3 regions of the Streptomyces sp. CLCI03 genome follow, and region 2 is predicted to be linked to each of the others. Evidence: riboswitches for the same ligand, from Rfam matches in the RefSeq annotation. Region 2 holds a riboswitch; each other region holds the start of a gene.
The links. Region 2 has a riboswitch for cyclic di-AMP ahead of ACWG52_RS07125 (M23 family metallopeptidase). Riboswitches for the same ligand answer to the same signal wherever they lie in the genome.
Positions count from the first base shown of each region.

Region 1: another riboswitch for cyclic di-AMP. It lies ahead of ACWG52_RS10070 (M23 family metallopeptidase); the one in region 2 lies ahead of ACWG52_RS07125 (M23 family metallopeptidase).
Region 3: another riboswitch for cyclic di-AMP. It lies ahead of ACWG52_RS22480 (transglycosylase family protein); the one in region 2 lies ahead of ACWG52_RS07125 (M23 family metallopeptidase).

Region 1 covers NZ_CM132132.1:2,213,155-2,219,904, reverse strand. Annotated here, with positions in the region: gene ACWG52_RS10075 (M16 family metallopeptidase) at 12-1,379, shown strand; cyclic di-AMP (ydaO/yuaA leader) riboswitch at 1,597-1,755, shown strand; gene ACWG52_RS10070 (M23 family metallopeptidase) at 1,769-2,572, shown strand; gene ACWG52_RS10065 (GntR family transcriptional regulator) at 2,769-3,446, shown strand; gene ACWG52_RS10060 (HPr family phosphocarrier protein) at 3,761-4,042, opposite strand; gene ACWG52_RS10055 (bifunctional acetate--CoA ligase family protein/GNAT family N-acetyltransferase) at 4,227-6,750, shown strand, end outside.
Region 2 covers NZ_CM132132.1:1,552,754-1,559,503, forward strand. Annotated here, with positions in the region: gene ACWG52_RS07115 (MBL fold metallo-hydrolase) at 1-190, opposite strand, end outside; gene ACWG52_RS07120 (SGNH/GDSL hydrolase family protein) at 289-1,074, opposite strand; gene ACWG52_RS07125 (M23 family metallopeptidase) at 1,238-2,212, opposite strand; cyclic di-AMP (ydaO/yuaA leader) riboswitch at 2,215-2,390, opposite strand; gene ACWG52_RS07130 (tyrosine-protein phosphatase) at 2,706-3,497, shown strand; gene ACWG52_RS07135 (aspartate aminotransferase family protein) at 3,545-4,957, opposite strand; gene hpnH (adenosyl-hopene transferase HpnH) at 4,954-5,985, opposite strand; gene ACWG52_RS07145 (phosphorylase family protein) at 5,991-6,656, opposite strand; gene shc (squalene--hopene cyclase) at 6,656-6,750, opposite strand, start outside.
Region 3 covers NZ_CM132132.1:4,854,565-4,861,314, forward strand. Annotated here, with positions in the region: gene ACWG52_RS22465 (globin domain-containing protein) at 1-66, opposite strand, end outside; gene ACWG52_RS22470 (cytochrome P450 family protein) at 182-1,468, shown strand; gene ACWG52_RS22475 (transglycosylase family protein) at 1,572-2,588, shown strand; cyclic di-AMP (ydaO/yuaA leader) riboswitch at 2,865-3,038, shown strand; gene ACWG52_RS22480 (transglycosylase family protein) at 3,042-3,764, shown strand; gene eno (phosphopyruvate hydratase) at 4,057-5,337, shown strand; gene ACWG52_RS22490 (FtsB family cell division protein) at 5,437-5,925, shown strand; gene ACWG52_RS22495 (DUF501 domain-containing protein) at 5,998-6,564, shown strand; gene ACWG52_RS22500 (Ppx/GppA phosphatase family protein) at 6,561-6,750, shown strand, end outside.

The DNA of each region.
Region 1 (6,750 bases), 660 kb from region 2:
CAGCCGTCACGATGACCTTCCACCCGCAACCTCAGGCCGGCGAGCCGCAGCCGTGGGCCTTCCCCGCCCCCGACCGCGGTCAGCTGTCCAACGGGCTGACCCTGCTGCGCTGCCACCGGCCGGGCCAGCAGGTCGTCGCGGTCGAGGTCAACCTCGCCGCCCCGCTGGACGCCGAGCCCGAGGGCCTGGACGGCGTGGCGACCATCATGGCGAGGGCGTTCTCCGAGGGCACCGACAAGCACTCCGCCGAGGAGTTCGCGGCCGAGCTGGAGCGCTGCGGCGCCACCCTCGACGCGCACGCCGACCACCCGGGCCTGCGGGTCTCGCTGGAGGTCCCGGCCTCCCGGCTGCCCAAGGCGCTCGGTCTGCTCGCCGAGGCGCTGCGCGCCCCGGCGTTCGCCGACGCCGAGGTCGACCGGCTGGTGCGCAACCGGCTCGACGAGATCCCGCACGAGCTGGCCAACCCGCAGCGCCGCGCCGCCAAGCAGCTCTCCAAGGAGCTCTTCCCGGCGTCCCTGCGCATGTCGCGGCCGCGTCAGGGCACCGAGGAGACGGTCGCCCGGATCGACTCCGCCGCCGTGCGCGCCTTCTACGAGGCCCACGTACGCCCCGCCACCGCCACCGCGGTGGTCGTCGGCGACCTGACCGGCATCGACCTGGACGCCGTACTCGCGGACACCCTGGGCGCCTGGACGGGCAACACCGCCGCCGCCCTCCCGGTGCCGCCGGTGACCGCCGACGACACCGGCCGCGTGGTCATCGTGGACCGGCCCGGCGCGGTCCAGACGCAGCTGCTCATCGGCCGGATCGGGGCGGACCGCCACGACCGGGTGTGGGCGGCCCAGGTGCTCGGCACGTACTGCCTGGGCGGCACCCTCACCTCGCGCCTGGACAAGGTGCTGCGCGAGGAGAAGGGGTACACCTACGGCGTGCGCGCCTTCGGTCAGGTGCTGCGCTCCACCGCGGACGGCAAGGGCGCCTCGATGCTCGCCATCAGCGGTTCGGTGGACACTCCGAACACCGGACCGGCGCTCGAGGACCTCTGGAAGGTCCTGCGCACCCTCGCCGAGGGCGGTCTGACCGACGCCGAACGCGATGTCGCCGTGCAGAACTTGGTGGGCGTGGCCCCGCTGAAGTTCGAGACGGCCGCCTCGGTCGCGGGCACCCTCGCCGACCAGGTCGAGCAGGAACTGCCGGACGACTACCAGTCGCATCTGTACGCCCAGCTCGCCGAGACGGGCACGGTGGAGGCCACCACGGCGGTCGTCAAGGCCTTCCCCGCGGACCGGCTGGTCACCGTCCTCGTGGGCGACGCCGCGCTGATCGAGGAGCCCGTACGGGCCCTCGGGATCGGCGAGGTCTCGGTCGTCTCCAACTGACGGTCGGGCGAAGGCCTTTTGAGGGCCGGCCGAGGGTTTCGGCAAGGGGTTCCGGTGACTTGGTCACCGGAACCCCTTTTGTCCGTTTAATGGCGAGGTTGCTTGTATGCGGTGTGGCGTACGCAACAAAAAGGCGCGTCTGTTTGGCGATTGACTGATGATCCGCCTAGCGTCAGCCGTGCTGTTCGTCAGTTGTGCCCGCCGCACCCGCGGCACCGGACAGCGATCGCCGAGTCCCCGTCAGGCGCGAGCCTGGGGAGCCGGGGACCCACATGCGTCCCTGGGGTGAATCGGACCCCCTCGCAAGAGGAGGCCCGTAGGAGACCTTCCTGCTCCGAACCCGTCAGCTAACCCGGTAGGCGAGAAGGAAGGAAAGGATCAAACCCTTCATGGCGTTTGGCAGTCGTCCCGCTGGTACCGGTAAGCACCGTGGCTCCAGCCGTCTGAGCAAGAAGACCGCCGGTTACGCCGGTATCGCCGCGATCGCCACCACGGGTGTCGTCGGCTCCCTCGCCGCCCCGGCCTTCGCCGCGGACAACCACAGCAGCACCATCGGCCAGGACAACGGCCTCGGTGCCGTCGTCGTCGCCGAGGACCTTGCGGGTGACATCACCGAGCAGGCCGATTCCCAGCACCGCGTCGCCGAGCAGGACGCCGCCAAGGCGCAGGCCGAGGCCGACGCGAAGCAGCGGGCCGCCGAGGCCAAGCGCATGGCCGAGGCCAAGGCGAAGGCCGAGCGCGAGGCCGCCGAGCGCGCCGCCCGCGAGGAGGAGCGCAAGCGCCTCAACACCTTCGTCTCCCCGCTGGACGACTCCTACGTCAGCACGCAGTACAAGGCGGGCGGCGGCATGTGGTCCTCCGGCAGCCACACGGGCATCGACTTCCACGCGGCCTCCGGCACCTCGGTCCACGCGGTGGGCCTGGGTACCGTCGTCGAGGCCGGCTGGGGTGGCGCCTACGGCAACAACGTCGTCATCAAGCACAACGACGGCACCTACACCCAGTACGGCCACATGACCTCGCTGAACGTCTCCGTCGGCGAGCAGGTCACCCCGGGTCAGCAGATCGGCCTGTCGGGCTCCACCGGCAACTCCAGCGGCCCGCACCTGCACTTCGAGGCCCGCACCGGCTCGCAGTACGGCTCGGACATCGACCCGATCGCGTACCTGCGCTCGCACGGCGTCAGCCTCTGACCTCGGCGCCCCACGCATCGCACCGCTTCACCGAAGACCCCGGCTCTCCGAGCCGGGGTCTTCGTGTGTTGCGCCTTTGTGCAAATGTTTCGTATTTCCGGCCGCTCTCGGAAATTATCGTGTGTTGCAATAGAGTCGCAGCACGCGCATGTGCGTGCAATGACGCTGGCAGTCGGAAATAGGCGGAGGTTCGGTCTTGCGTATTCCTGCGCACGCGGTATGCACAGCAATCCGCGACGACATCGTCTCCGGGGTGTTCGAGCCGGGCGGCCGGTTGACCGAGGAGGTGCTGGCCCGCCGGTACGGGGTCTCGCGCGTCCCGGTGCGCGAGGCCCTGCGGACCCTGGAGTCCGAGGGGTTCGTGACCACACGGCGCCACGCGGGGGCGTGCGTGGCCGAGCCGACCGAGCAGGAGGCGGCGGACCTGCTGGAGCTGCGGATGCTCCTGGAGCCGCTGGCCGCCGCGCGGGCCGCCCGACGGCGCACCGACGCGCACCTCAAGGTGCTGCGCGGACTGGTCAGGCTGGGGCAGGAGCGCGCCAGGCGGGGCCAGGGGGAGGATCTGCGGTCCCTGGGCGGCTGGTTCCACGAGACGCTCGCCCAGGCATCCGGCAGCCCCGGGCTGATCTCGCTGCTCACGCAGATGCGGCACAAGATCGCGTGGATGTACGTGGTGGAGGCTCCGGCACGGCCCGTGGAGTCCTGGGCGGAGCACGGGGCGGTCGTGGACGCGGTGGCGCGCGGCGACGCCGAGCGGGCGCGGGCGCTGACCGCCGTCCACGCGGATCGGGCGGCGGGGGCGCACCGACTGCGGCTCCGCCCGACGGTGAGCACTTCGCAACCTGCCGTAAACATGTCGAGCGGTCGGCATTAACAGGAGCCGTATACAAAGGATGGGATCGCGTGAATTCGCCGCGCGACGGCCGATCGATTTCGAATCGGGTCGAGGCGTCGTGCGTAATTCCCATGAGGAATGATTCGGCGTGCGCCGGATTCCGGCGAGGCCTTTTCTTCGCCGCGCGATATTTCTCGGCATACGCCGCTCTCGGGTCCGCCGCGAAGCCGGGTGATCGCGTCGGGCGGCGCCGCCCCGGGTTCTCGTCACGTGGTGGGTCCCGAGCGGAACGACGAAGCCGCGGCCCCCGGATCGGGAGCCGCGGCTTCGCGCGTGGGGTCGAACCCGAAGGGTCAGACGGTCTCGGGGAGCTCCTCGAGACCCTCGGCGACCAGCTTCGCGAGGCGGTCGAGCGCGGCGTCCGCACCCTCGGCCTCGGAGGCGAGGACGATCTCCTCGCCGCCCTGGGCGCCCAGGCCCAGGACCGCCAGCATGGAGGCGGCGTTGACGGGGTCGCCGCCGGACTTCGCGATGGTCACCGGGACGCCGGAAGCGGTCGTCGCACGGACGAAGATCGAGGCGGGACGAGCGTGCAGGCCCTCGGCCCAGCCGACGTTGACGCGGCGCTCTGCCATGGTGATGCCCTTCAGGTTCTTACGGTTGTCTAGACCAGTCTCTCACGACGCCCGGAATGCTCGGGCCTACCATCGGCCTGAATTTTCCGCCGTTCGACCTTCCCCAGCTTGCCCTGATATGTCCCGTCCTGCCTCATCCGCCGCGCGAGGGCTCCACGGCCTGATCCGGCCGTAAGGTAGGCCCATGACCATCGAGTCGGACCCCTCCTACCCGGCCCACTGGGAAGCCGATGTCGTCCTCCGTGACGGCGGCACGGCCCGGATCAGGCCCATCACCACCGAGGACGCGGGCCGGCTCGTCAGCTTCTACGAGCAGGTCTCGGACGAGTCGAAGTACTACCGCTTCTTCGCCCCCTACCCCCGGCTCTCCGACCGCGACGTCCACCGCTTCACGCACCACGACCACGTGGACCGGGTCGGCCTCGCCGCGACCATCGGCGGGGAGTTCATCGGCACGGTCCGCTACGACCGCATCGACGCCGCCGGCCGGCCCGCCTCCGCACCCGCCGACGAGGCCGAGGTCGCCTTCCTCGTCCAGGACGCCCACCAGGGCCGCGGGGTCGCCTCCACGCTCCTCGAACACATCGGCGCGGTGGCCCGGGAGCGCGGCATCCGACGCTTCGCCGCCGAGGTGCTGCCCGCCAACACCAAGATGATCAAAGTCTTCACGGACGCCGGCTACCAGCAGAAGCGCAGCTTCGAGGACGGCTCCGTCCGCCTCACCCTCGACCTCGAACCCACCGCCGAATCCCTCGCCGTGCAGCGCGCCCGCGAACAGCGCGCCGAGGCCCACTCGGTGCAGCGGCTGCTGGCCCCCGGTTCGGTGGCCGTCGTCGGCGTCAGCCGCTCCGGCGGGGGCGTGGGCGCGGCCGCCCTGCGCAACCTGCGCGACAGCGGCTTCCACGGCCACCTCTACGCGGTCAACGAGGCCGTCACCCGCGACCTCCTCGACGGCGTACGGGCCTACCGCACCATCGAGGCCATCGGCGCCCCGGTCGACCTGGCGGTCGTCGCGGTCCCGGCCGACCGGGTCCCGGACGCGGTGGCGGCCTGCGGCGAGCACGGGGTCCAGGGGCTCGTCGTCCTGTCCGCCGGATACGGGGAGAGCGGCCCGGCCGGACTCGCCCGCCAGCGCGAACTGGTGCGGCAGGTGCGCTCGTACGGGATGCGGCTGATCGGGCCGAACGCCTACGGGGTGATCAACACCGCGCCCGAGGTGGAACTCAACGCCTCCCTCACCCCCGCGCCGATGCCGACGCGCGGCCGGATCGGCCTGTTCACACAATCCGGGGCGATCGGCATCGCCCTGCTCTCCGCGCTGCTACGACGCGGCGAGGGCCTGTCCTCCTTCGTCTCCGCGGGCAACCGCGCCGACGTGTCCGGCAACGACATCCTCCAGTACTGGTACGACGACGAGGCGACCGACGTCGCCCTGCTCTACCTCGAAACCCTCGGCAACCCGCGGAAGTTCACCCGCCTCGCCCGCCGCACGGCGGCCGTCAAACCGGTGGTCGTCGCCAAGGGCGGCCGCCACAGCCCGGCCGGACACGTGGTCCCCGACACCCGGCTGCCGGACGCCACCGTCTCCGCCCTGCTGCGCCAGGCCGGCGTCATCCGCGTCGACACGGTCACCGAGCTGGTGGACGTCGGCCTCCTGCTGGCGGCGCAGCCGCTGCCCGCCGGACCCCGCATCGCGATCCTCGGCAACTCGGAATCCCTCGGGATCCTGACCTACGACGCCTGCCTCACCCAGGGCCTGCGCCCCCTGCCGCCGCTGGACCTGACGACGGCGGCGGCGCCGGCGGACTTCCGCACCGCCCTGACCGACGCGCTCCGCTCCGAGGACTGCGACGCGGTGGTGGTCACGGCCATCCCGTGGGTGAGCGAGGACGCACCGGAGGACGACCTGGCCGGCGCCCTGCGCGCGGCGGTGGCCGCCCACCCGGGCAAGCCGGTCGCGGTGGTGCACGTCGAGCTCGGCGAGCTCGCCCTGGCGCTGTCCGCCGTGCGCGGCGTCCCGCACACCACGTCGCCGCGGAGCTGGGGCCCCGTGCCGGACCAGGCACCCCAGGCCCCGCCCGGGGCGCCGGCCGCGGCCGGGGACAGCATCCCCAGCTACCCCGCCGCCGAACGCGCGGTCAAGGCCGTCGCCGAGGCCGTCCGGTACGGGCAGTGGCGCCGGGCCGCCGCCGAGGACGACGGGCGGGTCCCCGAGTACGAGGACATCGACGAGCCCGGAACCGCGCAGCGGCTGGCCGGGCTGCTGACCGACGTCGACCCCGGCGCCGTGCTGACGCTGACCGACCGGGACGCCCGCGAGCTGCTCGCGGGCTACGGCATCCGCGTCCTGCCGACCCTGCCCGCGCCGAGCGCCGACGCGGCCGCCCGCGCGGCCGGGGTGCTGGGCTACCCGGTGGCGCTCAAGACCACCGCCCCTCACCTGCGTCACCGCGCGGACCTGGGCGGCGTACGTCTCGACCTCACGAACGAGACCGAGCTGCGGCGCTCGTACGAGGAGCTCACCGACGCGCTGGGCAAGCCCGCCGAGCTCCAGCCCGTGGTGCAGGCCATGGTGCCCCGCGGGGTCGACACCGTCGTCCGCTCCGTCATCGACCCCGCTGCGGGCGCCGTCCTCTCCTTCGGGCTCGCCGGCGTCGCCTCCGAGCTGCTCGGCGACACCGCGCACCGGCTCGTCCCGGCCACCGACC
Region 2 (6,750 bases):
AGTAGATCTTGGCGAACTCCGCCATCGAACCCGAGGGCCTGTTCCGGGCCCCGACCGGGTTCTGGAAGACGCCGTCGGCGAAGTTCGGCGAGCGGCGGATCCGCTCCAGCCGGGCACCGGACGGGTCCGCACCGAAGGCTTCGGGCCGCAGGGCACGCAGCCGCGGACGCAAGGGACGGGAGCCGGTCAAAGCGCCTCCAGGGAGGATGGGGTCAGGACGGTCGTCGCTCTACGACCATCCCAACGCACACCGACCCCGAAGGATTCCACTTCCGGCTCCCGCGCCCGTCAGAGCGGCAGCAGGTCCGGCCGCTTCGCCTCCACGTGGTCCCCGGAGGACTCCCCGCGCAGCCGTCGTCCGATCCACGGCACGAGGTGCTCGCGCGCCCACTGGATGTTGTCCCGGGTCACGTCCACCGAGCCGCGCGGCCGCTCCGGGGGCCACGGCTGGTCGGGGTCGGCCGGTACGTCCAGCCCGAGCACCTGGGCGGCGCGCAGCGCGACCCGGGTGTGTCCCTCGGGCGAGAGGTGCAGCCGGTCCGTGTCCCAGGCCCGCCGGTCCTGTACGGATTTCAGCGACCAGAGGTCGAGCACCGGGCAGTCGTAGCGGTCGGCGATGGCGCGGACGTGCGCGCTGTACGTCGCCACCTTGCCGCGCAGGTGCTTGAGCACCGGTACGCCCCGGGTGTCGAAGCCCGTGGTGATCATGACGTGGCCGACGGCCCCGGTGAGGTCGGCCACGGCCGCCTCGAACCGCTCCGCCACGTCGTCCGGGTCGGTCCCGGGTCGGATGATGTCGTTGCCGCCCGCGCAGAAGGTCACCAGGTCCGGTGCGAGGGCCTTGGCCCTCGGGAGCTGGTCGGCCACGATCTGGTCGAGGAGCTTCCCCCGCACCGCCAGATTCGCATACCGGAAGTCGTGCTCTTCGCGCTGATCGGCCAGGAGCACGGCGAGCCGGTCCGCCCAGCCGAGAAATGAATCCCCGGGTCCCGGGTCCCCCACGCCCTCGGTGAAGCTGTCCCCGATCGCCGCGTACGAGCCGATGGTCTTGAGTTTCGTCGTCGTCGCTGCCACGAGAACCCATACTTCACTCCCGTAACCAACCTACGCCAACGTAATGAGGGGTTGACGGACCGTGATCTGTACCACGTGGGGGATAAGGAATAAGTACACGTGAGGCCGGAACCCCCCTCGGGTCCCGGCCTCACGCGTGTCGGTGGTCCTTCGGCGGGTGCCGTCAGAGGCTCGCGCCCTTGGCGCGGAGGTAGGCGATCGGGTCCATGTCCGAGCCGTAGGACGGGGTCGTACGGATCTCGAAGTGCAGGTGCGGGCCGGTCGAGTTGCCGGTGGAGCCGGAGAGGCCGATGGTCTGCCCGGCGGTGACGCTCTGGCCGGAGGAGACGGAGAGCTGGGAGAGGTGGGCGTACTGGGAGTACTTGCCGTCCGCGTGCCGGATGACGACCTCGTTGCCGTACGAGCCGCTCCAGCCGGCGGAGACCACGGTGCCCGCGCCGACGGCCTTGACGGTGGTGCCCATGGCCGCGATGAAGTCGACGCCGGTGTGGTGGCCGGAGGACCACATGGCGCCCGCGACCTTGTACTGGGTGGAGATGCCACCGCCGACCGGGGCCACGAAGCCGGCGGCCGACCGCGGCGCGGCGGGGGCCTGGGCCTCGGGCTCGGCGGCGGTCTCCGGTCGCGCCGGGGCGGCCTGCTCGGCGTGCCCCCGGACCGGCTTCGGCGCGGCCTGCGCGGCCGGCTTCGCGTCGGCCTCGGACGGGGCCTCGGGGGCCGGGGCCGCCTCGGCCTCGGACGGGGCGGGCTCGCCGGGACCGCCGAGGTGGAGCTTCAGGCCCGGGTGGATCAGCGACGGGTTGCCACCGACGGCCTCGCGGTTGTCGGCGTACAGCTGCTCCCAGCCGCCGGCCAGGTGGCGCTCGGCTGCGATCTTGGAGAGGTAGTCGCCCGGCACGACGGTGTAGACGCTCGGGGCGGCGTGTGCGGCGACGGCGGGCGCCGACGGGAGGGCGAGGGGGGCCTGCGGGGCCACCGCGGGGATCGCCGCGGGGGCGGCGGCCGGGGCGCCGGCCGCGTGGGCGCCGGCGGCACCGATCAGCGGCAGCGCGAGGGCCGCGCCACCGGTTCCGGCGACGGCGAAACCGCGGGAAAGGGAAAGGGACTTGGGACGGCGGTGCTTACCCTTTGCAGGCATGACGAATTCCTCTCCGGCGCCTGCGAGGTGAGCTGTCGGGTTCGGACTGGAGATGTCCGGCCGTACATGTACCAGCCATGAACGACTTCACCCCGAGCCGTCCCGGCGAAAAGATCTCCGGGCCGGCGGCTTACCTGGTTCCCCCGCTCCTGCCGCGCGAATAGGTCGGATGCGGTTTCCGGGAGGCGGCAGGATTTGGCGGTCCACCCGGATCGATCGCGAAGGTAATCCCTTGTGGCCGCAGGGAACAAGCCATGAATTCCCTGACGGAATACCAGGCATGAGGGACCGACGGAATTACGGTCACCCTCCGTCCATTCGACACCGCCAACAGCCGCCCCGACGGGGCCATTCGCCTTTAGCGATCAGGCACTCACGGTCACCGTATGATCTGGCTCACGGGGACGTGCCCGATCTCGCCTCCGGATATGGCAAGTTGGCGCCAAACAGTGTAATTCGGACACAGGACCCACGATGTGGCGGAGGAGTTGCTTTGACCCAGCAGATACAGGAGCCGGAGCTGTCCGGAGTGCGCAATTTCCGCGATGTGGGCGGATTGCCGACTTCTGACGGACGAACGGTCAGGACGGGACGACTGTTCCGAAGCGGACATCTCGCACATGCCACCGAAAGTGATGCAGAGTTCCTCGCCTCGCTCGGCCTCCACACCATCTTCGACTTCCGCAACGTCGCCGACCACGCGCTGGAGGGGCCGGACGTCGAGCTGCCCGGCGTCCGCAACGTCAACATCCCGCTCTCGGACCCGGCCGACGGACGGGAGTTCTGGCGGCTGGTCCGCGACGGCGACCTCGCTCAGCTGCGCGAGATCCTGGGCGACGGCAAGGCCGCGGCCCGGATGTCGAACTCGTACCGCGGGATCATCCGGCAGCGCACCGCCGAGCACAGTCGGGTCGTGCACGCCCTGGCCGAGGACAGCGTCCCCGCGCTCATGCACTGCGCGGCCGGCAAGGACCGGGCCGGCCTGTCGATCGCCGTCACCCTGCTCGCCCTGGGCGTCGAGCGCGAGGCGATCGTGACGGACTACCTGGAGTCGAACGCCCCGCACCGCCGCTATCGCGTGCGCCGCACCGACGAGTCGGCGGGCGAGCGCTCCCCCGAGGTGACGGAGCTGCTCGCGCCGCTCTTCGACGCCCGCGCCGAGTACCTGCTGGCCGCCTTCGACACCATCGACGAGGTCTGGGGCGGGGTGGACCGCTACCTGGCGGAGGGCCTCGGACTGACGCCCGAGACCCTCGACCGACTGCGCGACCGGCTCCTCGTCTGACGCGGGCGGGAACCGGCCGACCGGTTCCCCACCAGGTGGGCGGGCCGTCAGCGCGTGGCGACGGCCTGCTTCACCAGCGTCCTGCCGAAGTCCCAGATCAGCCCGGACCCGCCGTGCGCCTCGTCCATGACCTCGCGGAAGGCCCCGACGAACCGGTCCACGTCCCCCTCGTCCACGATCAGCGGCGGGATCAGCTTGATCACCTCCAGGTGGTCCCCGGAGACCTGGGTGAGGATCCGGTGCTTCTGCAGCAGGGGCACCACGACCATCTGTGCGAAGAGCCCCTTGCGGGCCGCCTGCAACATCGTCCACCGGCTGCGCAGACCCAGCGAGGACGGTCGGCCGAACTCGATGCCGATCATCAGCCCGCGCCCCCGCACCTCGTGCAGCAGCTCGTACTCGTCCACCAGAGCGGCGAGGCGCCCGCGCAGCAGGTCGCCCATGACCCGGGCGTTCGCCACGACCTCCTCGTCCTCCATGACGGACAGGACCGCGAGGCCCGCCGCCATGGCCTGGGCGTTGGAACCGAAGCTCGCGGAGTGCACGAGCACCCGGTCCATGGACGAGTAGACCTTCTTGAAGATCCAGTCCTTGCCCAGGGTCGCACCGACCGGGACGTACCCGCCCGAGAGCGCCTTCGCCACGCACACCAGGTCCGGTTCCACGCCCGGCTCGTGCTGGTACGCGTAGAAGTCGCCGGTGCGTCCGAGGCCGGTCTGCACCTCGTCCGCGATGAGCAGCGCCCCCCGCCGGTGCAGCATCTCCTGCGCGGCGAGCAGGAATCCGGGCGGGGCGGCCAGGACCCCCTTGCCCTGGATCGGCTCGACGACGAGGGCGGCGACGTCCCCGCGCTTCAGCTCCCGCTCCAGGGCGGCGAGGTCCCCGAGCGTGATCCTCGTGTCGGGGAGCAGCGGGGCGAAGCCGTCGCGGAACCCGCTCTCCCCGTTCACCGAGAGGGAGCCCGCGGTCAGCCCGTGGAAGGCGTGGTCGCAGTAGAGGATCCTGGGGCGCCCGGTGGCGTACCGGGCGAACTTCAGGGCCGTCTCCACCGCCTCGGTGCCGCTGTTGCCGAAGAAGACCCGGTCCAGGTGCGGGCTGTACGAGAGCAGTTTCTCGGCCAGCAGTCCCGGCAGCGGTTGGCAGTCGAAGCGGGTGAGGTCGGCGAGCTGGGCGTCCAGGACGTCGTGCAGGGCCCGGCGGACGACCGGATGGTGCCGGCCCAGGCCCATCACCCCGAACCCGGCCAGCATGTCCAGGTAGTCGTTGCCCTCGGCGTCCCAGAAGTGGGCGCCCTCGGCCCGCTCGTAGACCTTGTCGAAGCCGAGGGTGTGGAGCATGCGGGGCAGCTGGTGGTTGAGGTGCCGGGCGTGCAGCTCGTACCGTTCCGCCCCGCGCTCGGCCAGCAGGGCGCCGAGGTCGAAGCCTCGGCCGCCCCCTTCCTCCCGTGGCCGCCCGGTCATGCCGACGTGCCCCGGTTGCTCGCGATCGTCTCGCGGGCCGCACGCAGGGATTCCTTGAGGGAGCCCATGGTGGCGAGGACGGCGGTGGGCTCGTAGCCGCAGTGCGCCATGCAGTTCGCGCAGCGCGGGTCCTTTCCGCGGCCGTACTTGTCCCAGTCGGTGTCGTTGATGAGCTCGCGGTACGTCGGAACGTATCCGTCGCTCATCAGATAGCAGGGCCGCTGCCAGCCGAAGAGGGAGTAATTCGGAATGGCCCAGGCCGTGCAGGGGAAATCGGCCTTTCCTTCCAGGAAGTCCAGGAAGAGCGGGGAGTGGTTGAGCCGCCAGCGCCGCCGGTTGCCGCCCGCGAAGGCCTTCCTGAAGAGCTCTCGGGTCTGTTCGACGCCGAGGAAGTGCTCCTGGTCGGGTGCCTTCTCGTAGGCATAGGCGGGCGAGATCATCATTTCGTCGACCCGGAGGTCGTCATTGAGGTAGTTGAGGACCTCGATGATGGTCTGCGGGGTGTCGGTGTTGAAGAAGGTGGAGTTGGTCGTCACCCGGAACCCACGCCTCTTCGCCTCCTTGATGGCGGCGACCGCCTCGTCGAAGACGCCTTCCTTGGCCACCGACTCGTCGTGGCGCTCGCGCAGACCGTCGATGTGCACGGCGAAGGCGAAATACGGGGAAGGGGTGAACTTCTCGATCTTCTTGCGCAGCAGCATCGCGTTGGTGCAGAGGAACACGTACTTCCGCCTCGCCACCAACTGTCGGACGATCTCGTGGATCTGCGGGTGCATCAAGGGCTCGCCGCCCGCGATGGACACCATGGGCGCACCGGACTCCAGCACGGCGCCGACCGCCTGGGCGACCGGCATGCGCTGCTTGAGCACCCCGGCCGGGTGCTGGATCTTCCCGCACCCCTCACAGGCCAGGTTGCAGGCGTAGAGCGGTTCCAGTTCGACGATCAGGGGGAACTTCTCGCGCTTGCGGAGCTTCTGTTCGAGAAGATACGTCCCGACCCTGATGGACTGGCGCAGCGGCATGGCCATCTGGCTCACCTCCTGGGGAGCAGCAACGAACGGTGCCATTCATGAAACGCGGGCAGTACGGCACGCAGGACACGGAAGGCCGATATTCCCCCGCGAACCGTGCCGATACGGACGAGCTCGTGCTCCGGAGCGTCCACGATCACCCGGACGGCCGCAACCGGACGGTCACCGCCCCGGGAGGCGGTCCACAAGGTGGCCGCGGACTCCATGTCGACCGCGATGGCGCCGGTGGCGCGCAGCTGCGCGCGCTCCTGGCCGCGGACGACGTGGTCGGATCCGGTCAGCGCGCCGCGGTGCACGGTCCGGCCGGGCGCGGCCCGGGCCAGTGCCTCGGCGAGCAGGACGCTGCCGGTGCAGGTGACGATCCCCCGCGGATCCCGGGTCTCCTCGGCGACGACCAGGTCTCCGGGGTGCATGCCGGGGACCAGCCCGGCGCAGAACCCCGTCGCGAGGACGGCGGCCCGGTCCGTTCCCGGCCGCTCCAGTGCCCGGCCGAGGGCCCGCTCGGCCGCGCGCGGGCCCATCCCGGTGCGCAGCAGGACGTGCCCGCCGGTCGATCCGCGGCCGGCGCCGCGGCCGGCGCTGCGCAGCGCCACCTGCTCGATGCGCAGCGCGCAGGCCACCAGCAGCGGGTCGCTCGGGCGGCCCCGGTCCCCGTCGGCGGGGGACATCACGCTTCCCCGGCCGGTGCCGGGTGCGCTCCGGCCGGGGCGAAGGGTTCCCCGTACAGGTAGCGGCCGAGCGCGGTGAGCGGGAACACCTGCC
Region 3 (6,750 bases), 3.3 Mb from region 2:
CTTGACGGCGTGCTCGGCCCGTCGCTCCACCACCGCGAAACTGCTCTTCAAGATCCTGACGTCCACAAAACCGAAAGTAGGAATGCCGGAGAAGTTCAGGTCAAGAGATGGACGATCTACGGACAGCCGCGACGAACCACCCATATCGGATGGGGGTTCGGTGCCGGGATACGGTCATCAGGTGCACGAGCAGACCTCCGGAACCCCCGCCGAGACCCCCGCCGACACCCCTTCCGCCGAGGGTCCCACCCTCTTCGACTGGGAGTTCGCGACCGACCCCTACCCGGCCTACGCCTGGTTGCGCGAGCACTCCCCGGTGCACCGCACCAAGCTGCCCAGCGGGGTCGAGGCCTGGCTCGTCACCCGGTACGCCGATGCCCGTCAGGCCCTCGCCGACCAGCGGCTCAGCAAGAATCCGGCGCACCACGCGGAGCCGGCGCACGCCAAGGGCAAGACCGGGATCCCGGGGGAGCGCAAGGCCGAGCTGATGACGCACCTGCTCAACATCGACCCGCCGGACCACACCCGGCTGCGGCGGCTGGTGTCGAAGGCGTTCACCCCCCGCAGGGTCGCCGAGTTCGCCCCCCGGGTGCAGGCGCTCACCGATCACCTGATCGACGCCTTCGCGGCGAAAGGTGAGGCCGATCTCATTCACGAGTTCGCCTTCCCGCTCCCCATCTACGCCATCTGCGAGATGCTCGGGGTCCCGCGCGAGGACCAGGACGACTTCCGCGACTGGGCGGGCATGATGATCCGCCACGGTGGTGGTCCGCGCGGCGGAGTGGCCCGGTCGGTCAAGCAGATGCGGACCTACCTCGGTGAACTCATTCACCGTAAAAGGGATGATCTGGGCGACGATCTGATCTCCGACCTGATCCGGGCGAGCGATCACGGGGACCATCTGACGGAGGGTGAGGCCACCGCCATGGCCTTCATCCTGCTTTTCGCCGGTTTCGAGACCACCGTGAACCTCATCGGCAACGGGGTCCACTCCCTCTTCATGAACCCCGAGCAGCGCGAGCGCCTCCAGTTCTCCCTCGCCGCCGGGGAGAGCGAACTACTGGCCACCGGGGTCGAGGAACTGCTGCGGTACGACGGCCCGGTGGAACTCGCCACCTGGCGGTTCGCCACCGAGGCGCTGACCCTCGGCGGCATGCGGATCGAGGCGGGTGATCCGGTTCTGGTGGTCCTCGCGGCCGCCGATCGGGATCCGGAGCGCTTCGCGGAGCCGGACACGCTCGACCTCTCCCGGACCGACAACCAGCACCTCGGGTACGGTCACGGCATCCACTACTGCCTCGGCGCTCCGCTCGCCCGGCTCGAAGGGCAGACCGCGCTCGCGACTTTGCTGACGCGTCTACCTGATCTGGAACTGGCTGTTCCGCCTCAAGACCTGCGCTGGCGCGGGGGGTTGATCATGCGAGGGCTACGTACTCTTCCCGTTCGATTCGCGGCTCAAAACACTTGAGCGAAAACTGATTAAAAGTCAGATCCGACTTGAACTTGTGACAATCGTTCGAAGGCCGCTAGGTTCTGCCGTTACCTAGCTGTTATGCGAAAGGTGATCCTTCATGCTCTCCGGGAACGGCCGTCACAGACGCCCCCGCCAGGTCCCCGCGCTGGTCGTCACAGCCGGTGTCACTGGCTCCGCGTTGGCCATGCCACTGCTGGCCGCCACCAGCGCCACCGCCGCCGACACGTCCACGTGGGACAAGGTCGCCGAGTGCGAGAGCGGTGGCTCCTGGAGCGCCAACTTCGGCAGCGGCGCCTACGGCGGACTCCAGTTCACCCAGGAGGAGTGGCAGAGCGCCGGCGGTCTCGAGTTCGCCGAGCGCCCCGACCTGGCGAGCCGCTCCCAGCAGATCGCGGTGGCCGAGCGGGTGCTCGGCTCCACGGGGCCGCAGGCGTGGCCGCTGTGCGCGGCCTCGGCCGGCCTGGTCAAGGAGAGCCCCGCCGCACAGGTGGACCCCGGTCTGCCCGGCGGTCAGGGCTCGGTCGCTCCCGCGCCGTCCCGTCCGGACGAAGCCGTTCCGTCGGCCGGTGGTGGCAAGCCGTCCACGGACTACGGGTCCCCGACCCCGGCCCCGTCCGGCACCCCGTTCCTGATTCCCGACGCCCCGTCCATCGGACTGCCCGTCATGCCCGCGCCGGACGTCCCGACGACGCCTCCGGTCGAACCGACGGCTCCGGTCCGGCCGGGCGACCCGACCGGTACGCCGACCCCCGTCGACCCGACGCGGCCGGCGGACCCGACCACGCCGCCCACCACCGCGCCCGTCACGCCGGGGCTGCCCCCGGTCGACCCGACGGCCCCTGCGAACCCGGAGGTCCCGCAGACCACCGGTGCCACTCCGGTCGAGGGCAACGGCAAGCACCGCGGTGCGCCGGAGACCGGGCCTTCGGCCCTGCCTGACGTCTCGTCGAACCCCGTCTACACGGTCCAGGCGGGCGACAGCCTGGCGACCATCGCGGTTGCCAAGGGCGTAAAGGGGGGCTGGAACGGTCTCTACCAGGCCAATGAGCAAGTCATCGGCGAGGACGCCGACCTCATCAAGCCCGGCCAGAATCTGGATCTAACCACCCAATAAGGACAGTTCAGTTATCCGGAAAGAGTTGAATGTCGGATTTCTGTAAGTGAGACATGTGTCTCTTCCGGTCAACTGGCGTGTCTCACCCGGGGCATTGCGCAAACCCTGCCCTCACCTGCGCAAACACCCCTGTGAGGGACGCAAGTAGGGGTCGTTTCTCCCCGATGTTGCTCGTTGAACATCGGGGAGAGACCTGTCTACCTTCTGAATCGCTCGCCACCGCGAGCTCCTTCGACCGCATCGCCGAATCCTGCCGGCGGACGGAGGGAACAGTCGTCGCGTCAAGCGCCGAAGGCAGGAGCGGGGGAACCAAGGTAGGTGCCGGGAGCGGCCGTCGAGAAGACGGTCACGCCACCGGCTTGGGGTCAAGACGTGCGCTAGGTCGCACGGCCGGGCAACTCACTCGCCCGAACCCGACAGCTCACCTCGTAGGCGTCGGTGAGGAGAAACTCCATGCTGCTTTCCGGCAAGGGCAAGCACCGTCGCGGTACTGCAATCGAGCGGTCTGTCCGGATCGTCACGCTCGCCGGTGTCGCCGGTGTGGCCGTGGCCGCCCCCCTGATGGCCGCGGGCACCGCCAGCGCCGCCACCTCGTCCGAGTGGGACAAGGTCGCGCAGTGCGAGTCCGGTGGCAACTGGGCCATCAACACGGGCAACGGCTACTACGGCGGCCTGCAGTTCTCGCCCTCCACGTGGTCCGGCTTCGGCGGCAAGTCCTACGCCCCGCAGGCCAACCAGGCCACCAAGGCACAGCAGATAGCCGTCGCCGAGAAGGTCCTCAAGACCCAGGGCAAGGGTGCCTGGCCGTCCTGCGGCAAGGGCCTGTCGAACTCCTCCTACACCGGTGGCGGCGCCGAGACCCCGGCCTCCAAGCCGCAGTCGAAGCCCAAGGCCGAGACCAAGAAGACCGAGACCAAGAAGACCGAGACCAAGGCCGCGCCGAAGCAGGAGACCAAGCGTCCCGCGGCTCCGACCACCCGCTCCGAGCGCGCCGAGGCCCCGGTCGCGCCGAAGACCGGCAACGGCTCGTACGAGGTCAAGTCGGGCGACACCCTGGGCACCATCGCCGAGGCCAACGGCGTCAAGGGCGGCTGGCAGAAGCTGTTCGAGCTGAACAAGGACATCGTCTCGGACGCCGACCTGATCTTCCCGGGCCAGAAGCTGAAGCTCAGCTGAACACCGCGGTGAAGCCGCGCGAACATCTACGCGGCGTCAGCTGACCCCGTGCAGGATGTCCACCGCCCGGCGCGTGCCCCACGCGCCGGGCGGTGCCGCGTCCGCCTCCCGAAACCCGATGATCAAGCGACTCTATGTCCCGGAAGAGGGGTATTCGGTCCCTTTTTCGTCCCAGGGTCCGGGCGGTCGGGCGGCCCAGTGCCCGGAGCCGGTTAGGCTCTAGGCGGCAAGGCCATCCCACGGCCTGACATGCCACCGCACACTCAGCGTCACATCCCAGAAGGAGATGCTCGTGCCGTCCATCGACGTCGTCGTAGCCCGGGAAATCCTGGACTCCCGAGGCAACCCCACGGTCGAGGTCGAGGTGGGCCTCGACGATGGCAGCACCGGCCGTGCTGCAGTTCCGTCCGGCGCCTCCACCGGTGCATTCGAGGCCATCGAGCTGCGTGACGGTGACCCCGACCGTTACTTCGGCAAGGGTGTCGAGAAGGCCGTCCTCGCCGTCATCGAGCAGATCGGCCCGGAGCTCGTCGGCTACGACGCCACCGAGCAGCGTCTGATCGACCAGGCCATGTTCGACCTGGACGCCACCGACAACAAGGGCTCGCTCGGCGCCAACGCCATCCTCGGCGTGTCCCTGGCCGTCGCGCACGCCGCGTCCGAGGCCTCGGACCTTCCGCTCTTCCGCTACCTCGGCGGTCCGAACGCGCACCTGCTGCCCGTTCCGATGATGAACATCCTCAACGGTGGGTCGCACGCCGACTCCAACGTGGACATCCAGGAGTTCATGATCGCCCCCATCGGCGCGGAGTCCTTCTCCGAGGCGCTGCGTTGGGGTGCCGAGGTCTACCACACCCTCAAGAAGGTCCTGCACACCAAGGGCCTCTCCACCGGCCTGGGCGACGAGGGCGGCTTCGCCCCGAACCTGGAGTCGAACCGCGCCGCGCTCGACCTCATCATCGAGGCCATCAAGCAGGCCGGCTACACCCCGGGCACGGACATCGCGCTCGCGCTCGACGTCGCCGCGTCCGAGTTCTACAAGGACGGCCAGTACGAGTTCGAGGGCAAGTCCCGCTCGGCCGCCGAGATGACCGACTACTACGCCGAGCTCGTCGAGGCGTACCCGCTCGTCTCCATCGAGGACCCGCTGTTCGAGGACGACTGGGACGGCTGGAAGACCATCACCGACCGCCTCGGCGCGAAGGTCCAGATCGTCGGTGACGACCTGTTCGTCACCAACCCGGAGCGTCTGGCCCGCGGTATCGAGGAGGGCTCCGCGAACGCCCTGCTCGTGAAGGTGAACCAGATCGGTTCGCTGACCGAGACCCTGGACGCCGTCGAGATGGCCCAGCGCAACGGCTTCAAGTGCATGATGTCCCACCGTTCCGGTGAGACCGAGGACGTCACCATCGCCGACCTCGCCGTCGCCGTGAACTGCGGTCAGATCAAGACCGGCGCCCCGGCCCGCTCGGACCGTGTCGCCAAGTACAACCAGCTGCTGCGCATCGAGGAGATCCTCGACGACGCCGCGGTGTACGCGGGCCGCTCCGCCTTCCCGCGCTTCAAGGGCTAATCACCCCCCTGAGGGGCTGGCCTCCGTACGTCCCCGCACTCGGTCCCGTACCGTGTGCGGGGACGTATTGCGTAGTGCGTACCTAGGGGAGGCGGACCAATGGCCGGGAACCGGGATCGGTTCTCCACCTTCTCCACCGCGACCAGGCTCAAGCAGCTCGGGGAGCGGACCGCCGCCCACGTCTACCGGTCGCAGTCGCGGCGTCAGGTCCGCCGCAGCCGGCTCACCGGCCGCGCCGCGCTCCTGGTGCTCGTCCTCTGTACGCTGGTCGTCGCCCTCGCGTACCCGATGCGCCAGTACGTCTCCCAGCGCTCGGAGATCGCGAAGCAGCAGCGGGCCGCCGCGGCCGCGCGGGACCGCCTGGAGCGGCTCCGCGACGAGAAGGCCCGCTGGCAGGACGACGCCTACGCGGAGCAGCAGGCGCGCAAGCACCTGCACTTCCTGCGCCCGGGGGAGATCGGCTACATCATGAGCGACCCCGGGGCCCAGCCCCCGCAGCCGCACCGCACCGGTCAAGCCGGCTCCGACCGCCCCTGGTACTCCAACGTCTGGGACGGCGTCGACAAGGCCGACCGCCCCGGCGAGTGATCCGGCCCGCAGGGCCGAAGCACCACAGCACCGCAGCACCCATCCACGAGAACGAAGAGACTTCCTCCAGGCATGCAGACGCCCCCGCCCCAGACCGACCGGACCGAGCCGACCGACGCGGACATCGAGGCGTTCGAGCAGCAGCTCGGCCGCCCGCCGCGCGGGCTGCGCGCCATCGCGCACCGCTGCCCCTGCGGGCAGCCGGACGTGGTGGAGACCGCCCCGCGGCTCCCCGACGGCACCCCCTTCCCGACGCTGTACTACCTGACGTGCCCGCGCGCGGCCTCCGCGATCGGCACGCTGGAGGCGAACGGCGTGATGAAGGAGATGCAGGCCCGGCTCGCCGAGGACAAGGAACTGGCCGCCGCCTACCAGGCCGCCCACGAGGACTACATCCAGCGGCGCGACGCCATCGAGGTGCTCCAGGGCTTCCCGAGCGCCGGCGGCATGCCGGACCGGGTGAAGTGCCTGCACGTGCTGGTCGGCCACTCCCTGGCCGCCGGCCCCGGGGTGAACCCGTTCGGCGACGAGGCCCTCGCCATGCTGCCGGAGTGGTGGGCCAAGGGCGCCTGCGTCGTGCCGTGCGGGGAGAAGAAGACGGACGAGAAGGAGACGGGCGAGAAGGAGTCGGGCGCGTGACCCGGGTCGCCGCCGTCGACTGCGGTACGAACTCCATCCGGCTGCTCGTGGCGGACTGCGACCCGGCCACCGGCGAGCTGATCGAGCTCGACCGCCGGATGACGATCGTCCGGCTGGGCCAGGGCGTGGACCGGACCGGCCGGTTGGCCCCGGAGGCGCTGGAGCGCACCTTCGCCGCCTGCCGCG